DNA from 3 places in the Phytobacter sp. genome. Region 2 is predicted to be linked to each of the others. Evidence: predicted binding sites of a transcription regulator. Region 2 holds the regulator's gene; each other region holds the start of a gene.
What was found. The regulator LexA, encoded in region 2, represses DNA repair genes until DNA is damaged. The targets are predictions, from matches to a motif close to TNCTGTATGTACATACAGNA.
Positions count from the first base shown of each region.

Region 1: the regulator LexA is predicted to act here: its motif matches at 1,846-1,865, upstream of metR (HTH-type transcriptional regulator MetR).
Region 3: the regulator LexA is predicted to act here: its motif matches at 2,473-2,492, upstream of AC5JPW_RS16060 (YebG family protein).

Region 1 is NZ_JCACPZ010000003.1:26,065-30,244, forward strand. Features, by position in the region: gene metE (5-methyltetrahydropteroyltriglutamate--homocysteine S-methyltransferase) at 1-1,780, opposite strand, end outside; gene metR (HTH-type transcriptional regulator MetR) at 1,897-2,850, shown strand; gene AC5JPW_RS03445 (carboxylate/amino acid/amine transporter) at 2,738-3,637, opposite strand; gene yigL (sugar/pyridoxal phosphate phosphatase YigL) at 3,717-4,180, opposite strand, start outside.
Region 2 is NZ_JCACPZ010000004.1:1,999,013-2,003,192, reverse strand. Features, by position in the region: gene plsB (glycerol-3-phosphate 1-O-acyltransferase PlsB) at 1-1,234, opposite strand, end outside; gene AC5JPW_RS13515 (diacylglycerol kinase) at 1,364-1,732, shown strand; gene lexA (transcriptional repressor LexA) at 1,841-2,455, shown strand; gene AC5JPW_RS13505 (CsbD family protein) at 2,716-2,925, shown strand; gene zur (zinc uptake transcriptional repressor Zur) at 3,029-3,544, opposite strand; gene AC5JPW_RS13495 (conjugal transfer protein TraF) at 3,821-4,180, shown strand, end outside.
Region 3 is NZ_JCACPZ010000006.1:288,423-292,602, forward strand. Features, by position in the region: gene AC5JPW_RS16050 (fimbrial protein) at 1-1,149, shown strand, start outside; gene purT (formate-dependent phosphoribosylglycinamide formyltransferase) at 1,198-2,376, opposite strand; gene AC5JPW_RS16060 (YebG family protein) at 2,507-2,848, shown strand; gene yebF (protein YebF) at 2,913-3,284, shown strand; gene AC5JPW_RS16070 (tellurite resistance TerB family protein) at 3,381-4,040, shown strand; gene ptrB (oligopeptidase B) at 4,119-4,180, shown strand, end outside.

The DNA.
Region 1 (4,180 bases), on a different contig from region 2:
CGATACCGGCCGCTTCCAGATCCGCAACTTCGTCACGTAGCGCCAGTGCAATCTGTTTGGCGATGGTTTCACGGGTGACGTCCTCACGCGGGAAGGACCAACACAGAATCGTCACCGGACCGGTCAGCATCCCTTTTACCGGTTTGTCGGTCAGAGACTGCGCATACTTCGCCCACTCCACAGTGATGGCTTCCGGGCGGCTGACGTCGCCAATCACCACCGGCGGCTTCACGCAACGAGAGCCGTAACTCTGCACCCAGCCGTTCTGAGTGAAGACAAAACCGTCCAGATGTTCGCCAAAGTACTCAACCATGTCGTTACGTTCGGCTTCCCCGTGCACCAGCACATCCAGCCCCAGACGTTCCTGTTCCACAATCGCCTGTTTGATGTGTTCAGCAATGCCGGTGCGGTAGTGGTTAGCGTCGAGATTGCCCTTTTTGAAGTCCAGCCGCAGGCCACGGATCTCGGTGGTTTGCGGGAATGAACCGATGGTGGTGGTCGGCCAGGCAGGCAGGTTGAAGCGCGCACGCTGGGCTTCGGCACGCACGGTGTAAGCGCTGCTGCGCTGGCTGTCCTGCGCGGTAATCGCTGCCAGACGGCGGGTCACCGCCGGGTTATGGACGCGAGTGGAATGACGACGCGCCTGAATCGGTGCGCTCCACGCTTCAAGAGCCACCGTGTTACCGCTGTTCAGGGCATCACGCAGCAGTGCGAGCTCTTCACATTTCTGCAGGGCGAAGGCAAACCAGCTCTTCACCTCAGCATCGAGGCGCGTTTCCACACTCAGATCGATGGGGCTATGCAACAGTGAACAGGAAGAGGCCACCCATAATGGACGTTTGCCGTTGATCGCTGCAATTTGTGCATATTTTTCGCTGAGATCGGCACGCCAGACGTTACGACCGTTGACCAGGCCTGCAGAAAGCAGCCAGTCTGCCGGCAGGCGGTTATGTAACTCAGCCACGTCGTCTTTGCCATGCACCAGATCCACATGCAGACCCTGAACCGGCAGCGCCGTGAGGGTGTCGAGATTTGGCGTGACGCCCTCGAAATAGGTGGTCAGCAACAGTTTTACCTGCCCTGTTAAGGTGTCGTATGCAGGTTTGAACGCATCCAGCCACGCCTGCGGTAGTTCCAGTACCAGTGCAGGTTCGTCTATTTGTACCCACTCAATGCCGCGTTTCGCCAGCTCAGCCAGCACCTGCTGGTAGACCGGCAGAATGTCGTTCAACAGGCTCAGGCGATCAAACGCCTCACCTTTGACTTTACCCAGCCACAGGTAGGTGACCGGGCCTAACAGCACGGGCTTGACCTTGTGGCCCAGCGCCAGCGCTTCGTCTACTTCATCCAGCAGCTGGGTCCAGCTCAGCCCGAACTGATGGCCTTTGACAAACTCCGGCACCATGTAGTGATAGTTGGTGTTAAACCATTTGGTCATTTCTGCCGCCGCAGCCGGTTCGCCGGTCGGTGCACGCCCACGGCCAATGCGGAACAGAGTATCGATGTCGATAGAGCCGTCTTTGTTCTGATGACGAGCCGGGACGTTGCCGAGCAGCAGGCTGGTGGTCAGAACATGGTCGTACCAGGCGAAGTCACCCACCGGCAGCAGGTCAATGCCCGCCGCTTTTTGCTGATCCCAGTGACGGGCACGCAGTTCGCGCCCGACGGTCAGCAGGTCATCACGGGAAATGTTTCCTGCCCAGTAGCTCTCTTGCGCTTTTTTCAGCTCGCGACGCAGACCAACACGCGGAAAACCGAGGGTGTGATTTAAAACTGTCATGGTATGCCCCTTGTGAATTTTCAGGATTTAGCCGTCCAGATGTTTACACTTCCATAATGTGAAGGTACTGTATATTCCTCAAGCGCAAATTGTTCACGCCGAAGTGAAGGACTTTCATGATCGAAATTAAACATCTGAAAACGCTGCAAGCGTTACGGAACTGCGGATCGCTCGCCGCGGCAGCGGCATCGCTGCACCAGACGCAATCCGCACTTTCCCACCAGTTCAGCGATCTGGAACAGCGCCTTGGCTTCCGGCTTTTTGTGCGTAAAAGTCAGCCCCTGCGCTTTACGCCGCAGGGCGAAATCTTGCTGCAACTGGCAAACCAGGTGCTGCCGCAAATCACCAGCGCACTGCAGGCCTGCAACGAACCGCAGCAAACGCGTCTGCGCATCGCCATTGAGTGTCACAGCTGTATTCAGTGGTTGACCCCGGCACTGGAGAGTTTTCATACCCAGTGGCCGCAGGTGGAGATGGATTTCAAATCCGGCGTGACCTTTGACCCGCAGCCTGCGCTGCAACAGGGTGAGCTGGATCTGGTGATGACCTCAGACATTCTGCCGCGCAGCGGTCTGTTCTATTCGCCAATGTTTGATTATGAGGTGCGTCTGGTGCTCTCACCGGATCACCCTCTGGCATCCCGTACGCGGATCACGCCGGAAGATATCGCCACCGAAACCTTGCTCATCTACCCGGTTCAACGCAGTCGTCTGGATATCTGGCGTCACTTCCTGCAACCGGCAGGCATCAGCCCCTCGCTGAAAAGCGTGGATAACACGTTGTTGTTGATACAGATGGTGGCGGCGCGGATGGGGATTGCAGCATTACCACACTGGGTGGTGGAGAGTTTTGAACGCCAGGGCCTGGTGGTGACGAAGACCCTGGGCGAAGGATTGTGGAGCCGGTTGTACGCCGCCACGCGCGATGGCGAGCAGCGCCAACCGGTTACTGAGGCGTTTATTCGCTCAGCGCGGAACCACGCTTGCGATCACCTGCCGTTTGTTCGGAGCGCGGAGCGACCCAACGTCGATGGACCCACAGCGAGGCCATTATCACCGCAGCCCCAATAATAAAGCTCGGCCAGTGTGGCTGCTCCTGCCAGATGGCGAGGTTCACCAGCAGCCCGGCCGGGACGTGCACATTGTTCATGATGCCAAGCGTACCGGCATCCACCTGCGTTGCCCCGTAGTTCCACATAAAGTAGCCCAGACCGGAAGCCACAACCCCCAGCCAGACGAGCACGCCCCACTGCACCTGGGTGGTCGGCAGTTTTTGCGGATTACCCAGCGCAAACCAGGCGATCACCGCAACGACAGCGGCACCCAGGTAGAACCAGGCAAAGGCGTTGTGCTGCGGCATCGGTCGCGTTTCCATCAGGCGTTTGTAGCCCACCATGCCGATGGCAAAACTGATATTGGCGAGTTGCACAAACATCAGGCCCGTCCAGAAATGGTCACTGACTTTGTCATAACGAATAATCGCCGCCCCCACGACAGCCAGCAGCGCGCTCAGCGCGTAACCCCAGCGCAGTTTGCGCTTACTGAGCAGGTCATAGATCAGGGTGATGTAGAGCGGGGTAAAGACCGTGAAGAGTAAAAACTCCGTTACCGTCAGGTAGACATACGCCCGGAAGCTGAACAGGTACATCACGCCCAGTTGTAACGCCCCCACCAGCATATACAGGCCGATAGTTTTAAACGGCAGCCCACGCGTACGCAGGAAGGGTAAAAAGACCAGTGCCGCCAGCCCGACGCGCATCAGCACGGAAAAATAGCTATCGACGTGCCCGGCAAGATACTCGCCAATCAGGCTAAAGGAGAAGGCCCACAGGATCGTGGTGATGATGAGAAGCGCCACAATGAATGTCTCTCTGAATAAGGAACACCCATTGTAGCGGAGTATTTAGTTGACAACTGGTCAATAACTGACCTTATCGTCAATCCAGGAAGAGTTTGCGCAGGTAGTTCGGTACCGCGTTGTCGGCGTTGGTCCCAATCACTTCCAGCTCAGGGTGCAAATCTTTCAGGCGCTGATGCGCGTTACCCATGATGCAACCCTTGCCAGCCATAGAGAGCATTTCAGCATCGTTCATGCCGTCGCCAAAGGAGATGCACTCTTTCAGGCTGTAGCCCAATGCTGCCGATACCGCTTCCAGCACATGGCCTTTCGATACGCCGCCCGCCATCACTTCCAGGCAGGTCAGTGTAGAGAAGCTGACGTTAACGCGATCGCCCCAGCGGGCGTTGATGGCCTGCTCCAGCGGCAGCAACTGCTCGTGGCTTTCGCAGGTAAAGAAGACTTTGCTTATCCCTTCCGGCTCCAGCAGACCCGGCTCGTACAGGGAGTACTGAAAAATCGCCTCTTTGAAGAAACGCATTTCATCCGGGCGATGACGGTTCA
Region 2 (4,180 bases):
CGCGCAGCATCGCCTGGATGGTCATCGACAGGGTACCTGTTTTCGGATCCAGCAGACGGCCAGTACGTGAGCGCCCACCCTCGACAAAGTACTCAACCGAATAGCCGCGCTGGAACAGCTCGCCCAGATATTCGCGGAACACGGTGGAATAGAGCTTGTTGCCTTTGAAAGAGCGGCGAATGAAGAACGCGCCCAGACGGCGGAAAATCGGACCTGCTGGCCAGAAGTTCAGGTTGATACCGGCGGCGATATGCGGTGGCACCAGTCCCTGGTGATACAGCACGTAAGAGAGCAGCAGGTAGTCCATATGACTGCGGTGGCAGGGCACATAGACAATTTCATGGCCGTCATGAGCCAACTGGCGCACGCGCTCGGCGTTGTGCACGTTGATGCCCTGATACAGGCGGTTCCAGGTAAAGCTCAGAATACGGTCGGAGAGACGGATCATCTCGTAAGAGAAGTTCGCCGCAATCTCTTCCATCAGGGCAATCGCGTTTTGCTGCGCCTTGTCATGGGAGATTTTTTTGCTGCGTGCTTCGTCTTCAACAGCGCGGGCAATCGCTTTGGACGCCAGTAGCTTGTTAAACAAGTCCTGACGGGCAGGCAGACGCGGACCGACCGCCGCAAGACGCTGGCGGGCAAAGTGCATGCGTGCAACTCGCGCCAATTTCTGGGCGATAATTTTATCCGTACCATGCTCAGTGGCCATGCGGCGCAGTGAGACCGGCGGAGAGAAACGCACAAAGCTGTCGCGCCCGAGCCAGGAGATCGCAAAGAATTTCTGAATGCCGTTAAGCATACGCAGCGGCGGATTCATCTCGCCTTTCTCGCGACCCGGCGAACGACCGAACATCATCGAAACCGGCACCATTTGCACATCCAGGTCAGGATGGCTGCGATGCAGGTCGAGATAATCATGGAACAGCTTGATGGACTCTTCTTTCGGTGTATACCAGGTAAATACGCGTGGTCCACCGTGAATGAAGATATACCGCGGCAACTCCACGCCGTCGATCTCAAGCGGCTCCAGCGGGTCGGGCAAGTCGTGTGCCAGACATTGAGCGCGTAACGTGAGTAAGTCAGCCTTCGAGTTATAAGGCAAAACGTACATAATAGGGCGTGAGGTATCGAGCCCCAGTTCCTGTGCGGGTTCCGCAGGGATAGACTTACTTTTTACCAGCACGCTTAATGGTAAATTAAGTAATTTGTAGTAAATTCGTGGCCAGCCGGACATAAACGATGTAAAGCCTCTGGTTAATAATGCCAATGCGCCGCAAGAATATCAGAAAGCGCGCACAAATTCTTTTGTACCTCTATAACCTTACATAGAGATTGATGCTCATTACATAAAAAGGTTCTTTTAATGGCCAATAACACCACTGGCATTACCCGCATCATTAAAGCGGCCGGTTATTCATGGAAAGGCGTCCGCGCAGCCTGGATAAACGAAGCTGCCTTTCGTCAGGAGTCCGTTGCGGTCATTCTGGCAATTATTATCGCTTGTTTCCTTGATGTCGACGCCATCACCCGCGTATTGCTGATCGGTTCGGTGGCACTGGTCATGATCGTTGAAATTCTTAACAGCGCGATTGAAGCGGTCGTTGACCGGATTGGTTCGGAATTGCATGAGTTGTCCGGGCGCGCGAAGGACATGGGCTCAGCGGCGGTACTGATGACCATTCTGGTTGCACTCTTTACCTGGGTTTCACTGTTGTGGGGCCATTTTCGATAAGCCTTCCAGAATTGCGCTAACTGCTGGTTTTTTGCGTAATTTTGGTTTCAAAATCGCCTTTAGCTGTATATACTCACAGCATAACTGTATATACACCCAGGGGGCGGAATGAAAGCATTAACGGCCAGGCAGCAAGAGGTGTTCGATCTCATTCGTGATCGAATCAACCAAACGGGCATGCCGCCGACGCGTGCGGAGATCGCGCAACAGTTGGGGTTCCGTTCCCCAAACGCAGCTGAAGAGCACCTGAAAGCGTTAGCGCGTAAAGGTGTACTTGAGATTGTTTCTGGTGCGTCCCGCGGCATTCGTTTGCTGTTGGACGTCGCAGAAGACAATGGTTTGCCGCTGGTTGGGCGTGTAGCGGCAGGTGAGCCGTTGTTGGCGCAGCAGCATATCGAAGGTCACTATCAGGTTGATCCGTCCTTGTTCAAGCCAAATGCCGATTTCCTGCTGCGCGTTAGCGGCATGTCAATGAAAGACATTGGTATTATGGATGGCGATCTGCTGGCAGTGCATAAAACTCAGGATGTGCGTAACGGCCAGGTGGTTGTTGCACGTATTGATGATGAAGTCACCGTCAAACGACTGAAAAAACAAGGTAATACCGTTCAGTTACTGCCTGAAAACAGCGAATTTTCCCCGATTGTTGTGAATCTGCGCGAGCAGAACTTTACGATTGAAGGTCTGGCTGTTGGTGTGATTCGCAACGGTGAGTGGTTGTAATTCCTCTTCATAACCGTGGTTCAGCGTCCCGCTGCCACGGTTTTGTTTTATAAAACAAAATCTTAAATAACCTTCATCCTCAGCGCCTCTCCCAATCTGTTCGATTTACCTTCTTATAATTGTCTTTTGAATGGTTAAAAATTCCGAATAAATCCTCTGCAGTATGATCCCTGACTACAATTATTCTCACGTTCAGGATATTCAGAACGTAACGACGGACGATGATTCGCTATTCACAACCGAACGATGAGGACATGACTATGAATAAAGACGAAATCGGCGGTAACTGGAAACAGTTCAAAGGTAAAGCGAAAGAGAAGTGGGGGAAACTCACTGATGATGACATGACCGTCATCGAGGGTAAACGTGACCAACTGGTAGGTAAAATTCAGGAAAGATACGGCTACGCAAAAGATCAGGCGGAAAAAGAAGTTGTTGACTGGGAAACCCGCAACGAATACCGCTGGTAGCCTTCAAACCCTCTGAATATGCATTGAAGTGACTACCCTGCCCGACGGTACATGGACGTACCACCCTCTTAACACAACGAATTGAATGCACTCTCAACCGCCACTAGCGCGGTTTTTTCTTAACCAGAATCGAGTGATCGTGGTGACATTCGCCCTGGTGACGACAAGCTTCCACTTCCGCACATTTGGAACACAGACCATGTGCTTCAATGACATTATGGCGTAAGGCAAATCCTAATTTTGCAGCCAGTGAATGCATAATATCTTCCACCCCTTCCGCTTGTTCTTCTTTCACGACGCCGCAGCGATCGCAAATAAACATGGCCGATGTATGAGTTGGCTGATCAAAAAGATGGCACAACACATAGCTGTTAGTAGACTCCACTTTGTGCACAAACCCCTGCTCCAGCAGGAAGTCCAGCGCACGATAAACGGTGGGTGGTTTTGCCTGGGGTTCACTCTCGCGCAGCAGGTCCAGCAAGTCGTAGGCACTGATTGCCCCTTCCTGCAAACTCATTAACCGCAGAACCTCGAGGCGCTGAGGAGTCAGGCGCACATTGCGCTGCACGCACAGTTTTTCGGCCTGCGCTAGCATCTCTTGCGAAGTGGTCTTTTCCATTGTCGTCCTCTCATTTCCCGGCGGCATAATCTCTCACTTTACCATGTTCTGCTCTAAACGCCGAGATCGCGCGCAGATGCCGCTCACTTTCACATTCGCGGTACGTCTTCTATAAATAATGAAGGTCATTTCTTATAACTATAAATTTCTGCCGACTTTTGCGTATTTGGCAGAAATAGCCATTTTTCCAATGTTATTCGCAGCAATAGAGCATTCCCGTTGATGTAAAAAAGAACGGGGCATAGAAAAACTCATCTGACTACGAGACACATAATTGTGAAAAACAAACTCAAACTTTCAGTGGTCGCTATCGCTGTCTCCTTTTGCGTGGCAAATCAAGCGGGGGCAGCCAATACCTGGGCGGAGGCACGTAGTGATGCTATGGGTGGTACCGGCGTCGCTTCGGCAAGTTATGGCAGTGGGGCGCTGATCAACCCTGCGCTTCTGGCAAAAGCAAAACCTGATGATTCTGTCACCGTCATCTTGCCGAGTATCGGTGTGCAGGTGACTGACAAAGACGATCTGCGTAACGAGATTGACGATATCAACGACAAAATCGACGGTTATAAAGATTTTGTCGATAACCTGACACCCGCACAGGTGCTGTTGAATCCTGCTGCGGTTGTTGATGAATTC
Region 3 (4,180 bases), on a different contig from region 2:
ATAAAATCGAAAATTTCATTAATGCTTTTTAGCGCACTGGCTTTTTCATTTACGACGCAGGCTGCGTGTAAATTAGAGCAATATGGAAATACTTCCAATCAGGCTCCCGGCGTGATTGTCACTCGAGCGTTGAATGCTATTCCTGCGACCATTCGCGTACCGAAAGACATTATTGTTGGCACTGAACTTTACCGAATGACGGCACGAAATAATAAATACTATTATTACCGTATTAATTGCAATAATAGCCTTGACCCCCAAAACTTTTACGTAATGGGACAATTTGTCGGAAGTGTTGCTCCTGCACTGGCATCCTGGCAGGGAAGCAATCTGGGACAGGTTTATCAAACGGGGACTGAGGGTATTGGAGTGGTCATTTTGACGAGTACGGCAAATATTGCTCCGGGGGAAAAAAAGCGTTATGGCAAATGCGATTCTGCATATAATCGATCTTGCGTAGCCTTTGTTGGTGATGGCGATATTACTTTTGTGCTTATTAAAACAGGTGATATCACCGCCAGCTCTCTTGATCTGGCTTCTCTGCCTAGGCTGGAAACGGTCGTGGGAGGCGATAACTCACCGGGTAGCGATATTACGGTGTTTCGCCCCACGCTTGTTGGTTCAATTACTTTCACTCAGCCCACGTGCACTCTGGCGGAAACCAGTAAAACCGTTAATCTGGGTGAACATTCGGCTTCAGGTTTTACTGCGTCAAATTCGACAACCCCCTGGATTAAAGCATCCATCGAACTCATCAATTGCAATTATGGCGGTAAGCAAAGTTACCAGTACAATATCCGACAATCTGAGTGGAACAAAACTGACGTGACTACCGTCGCTCCCCCCATTACCACCGACGCCCTCTGGAGCCTGAGCCTCACTCCCGCGACCAGCGTCATTGATGACACCAACGGTATTATGGCGATTGCCAGTGGGGAGGACAGCGCCACAGGTATAGGCATCCAGCTTTCAAGTTCTAATACCACGCTTAATCCAATGAAATTCACGCAACCGACAACAGGGATAATGGTATCCGGCACCAATGCCACTATGACCATTCCACTCTATGCCCGTTATATCAAGACCGGATCGGCGGTAACTGCCGGGAAAGCAAACGGAAAACTCACCTACCTGGTGGAATACAAATAAAACCCGTAGCCCCGGTAAGCGAAGCGCCACCGGGGATGCTTACCAGATTTAACCTTGAACTTTCACCGCAGCCGCCGCGGCTTTCGCACGCTCAACTGCCTCTTCAACAGTATCAGCCGTGGCGAGTGCCACGCCTAAACGACGCGTGCCGTCAATCTCGGGTTTGCCAAACAGACGCACCTGTAGGCCCGCACCAACGGCATTTTGTACATTATCAAAAGTGACGTTCTGGCTTTTCAGTTCAGGCAGAATGACCGCTGAAGCTGACGGTCCGTACTGGCGAATCTGACCCACGGGCAAACCGAGGAAGGCGCGAACGTGCAGCGCGAATTCAGAGACATCCTGCGAAATCAGCGTCACCATGCCGGTGTCATGTGGGCGAGGGGAGACTTCGCTGAATACCACTTCATCGCCACACACAAACAGCTCAACGCCAAATAAACCGTGTCCACCCAAAGCGAGTACCACTTTACGCGCGACATCCTGGGCGCGCTCCAGCGCCAGGTCCGTCATGTACTGCGGTTGCCAGGACTCGCGGTAATCGCCATCTTCCTGGCGATGGCCTACTGGTGCGCAGAAGTGGACTCCGTCTACGGCACTGACTGTCAGTAGCGTAATTTCAAAATCGAAATTCACCACACCTTCAACGATCACACGACCAGCACCTGCACGACCGCCTTGTTGCGCGTATTCCCAGGCTTTGGCTAATTGATCAGCACTACGAATAAAGCTCTGACCTTTGCCGGAAGAGCTCATGACCGGTTTAACAATGCAGGGAAAGCCGATCTCATCAACGGCCTCACGGAACGCTGATTCACTGTCGGCGAAGCGATAGCTGGAGGTGGGCAGGGCAAGCTCTTCCGCTGCCAGACGACGAATACCTTCGCGGTTCATCGTTAATTTCGCGGCACGTGCGCAGGGAACAACATGCTGACCCTGGGATTCGAGTTCAATCAGCGTATCTGTAGCGATAGCTTCGATTTCGGGCACGATAAAATGCGGTCTTTCGAGCGCGACCAGTGCCTTCAGGGCTTCACAATCAAGCATATTGATGACGTGGGAGCGGTGGGCGACATGCATGGCGGGAGCATCCGCATAGCGATCGACGGCAATGACTTCGATGCCCAGACGCTGGCACTCGATAGCCACTTCTTTTCCCAGTTCACCTGAGCCCAATAACATCACACGAGTTGCTGCCGGACGCAGCGCAGTACCTAAAAGAGTCATAGCTGTTTGACCTTAAAAAAAACCTGGCCGCAGTATATACGAAAACGTTTGCGTGTGTCTTTTCCAACTTGCCAAGTGTAAAATAGAGCAGTAACATACTGGATATATAAACAGGTATAGGGGCTGTATCATGGCGGTTGAAGTCAAATATGTTGTGATTCGTAACGGTGAGGAAAAAATGTCTTTTGCCAGCAAAAAGGAAGCTGATGCTTACGATAAAATGCTCGATCTGGCCGAGGTGCTTGAAACCTGGTTGGGTGAAGCCCCTGTAACGCTGGAAGGTGAGCAGCGTGACCAGATGGCAATGTGGCTTGCTGAACAGAAAGACGTCCTCAGCCATATCTTCAAATCAGGCAAATTGCCTTCTGCGGAAGCCGAAGAGGCGAGCGCGCCCGCGTCATCAGACGATGCTGCGGACGAAACGGCTGATGCCGTTGATATCAAACGCGCGGCAAAACGCTCTGCTGCCTGATTGAGCTTGCACTGCCAGTAATTTGTACCATGCTTTTAATGGGCTAAATGCGCAGGAGAAAAGCATGAAAATAGCAGGCGTGTTATTCGGTACATTATTACTGGCAGGAAGCGTCGCGGCTTTTGCTGCTGATGACAAAACGGTCACCATTGATAATCAAAAAACGGTGAAATTTCCGGCCTGCGAAGGGATGAATGCGGAAGGCATTGCCGCCAGCGTCAAACGTGATTACTTGCAAAACCGTATTCCGCGTTGGGCAGATGACCAGAAAAAATTAGGTCAGGCCGATCCCGTTGCCTGGATCAGTCCAAAAGATATTCAGGGTAAAGACGATGAATGGCAGGTGCCATTGACCGTTCGAGGTAAAAGCACTGACGTCCACTACCTCGTCAAGATTGATTGTAAAGCCGGGAAAGCGGAGTATCAGCACCGGTAGGTCATTAGAATTTTCTCATCTTTTGCTGTTTTAGACATTTCCTGACGCTCCCTCGCTTACGCTGAACCTTTACGGCTTTAGACACGCGAGGGAATCATGTCAAACTGGTTAAATCAACTACAGTCACTTCTTGGTCAAAAAGGCTCGTCAGGTTCTTCATCTGCGGACCAGGGGTTGGGCAAACTGCTTGTACCCGGTGCGCTCGGCGGACTTGCCGGGCTGCTTGTTGCGAGTAAATCTTCGCGCAAATTACTGACCAAATATGGCACCAGCGCCTTATTAGTGGGTGGTGGCGCTGTCGCTGGCTCCGTTCTCTGGAATAAATACAAAGACAAAGTACGTACGGCCCATCAGGGTGAACCGCAGTTCGGGCAAGCCAGTTCGCCGTTGGATGTCCGTACTGAGCGGCTGATCCTTGCCCTGGTGTTCGCCGCCAAAAGCGACGGGCATATTGATGATAAAGAACGTGCGGCAATCGAACAGCAACTGCGTGAAGCGGGTGTGGAAGAGCAGGGACGTGTGCTGGTGGCACAAGCCATCGAACAACCGCTCGATCCACAAAGACTGGCACGCGATATTAAAAATGAAGAAGAAGCGCTGGAAGTCTACTTCCTTAGCTGCGCGGCGATTGATATCGACCACTTTATGGAACGCAGTTATCTTAGCGCGTTAGGTGATGCTTTAAAAATTCCGCAGGACGTTAGGGAAGGTATCGAAGCCGATCTCAAGGCACAAAAACAGGCGTTACCGCAGTAACCGGAATGTCATGTTTCGCTTGCATCGGCGGCGACTTTTGCCACCCTTATAGGGTGTAGAACAAATAAGACAAAAGATATGCCGCCGAAAGCTAAGCAAATTCCCCATGTCATGACTGTTCATGGCGATACTCGTCAGGA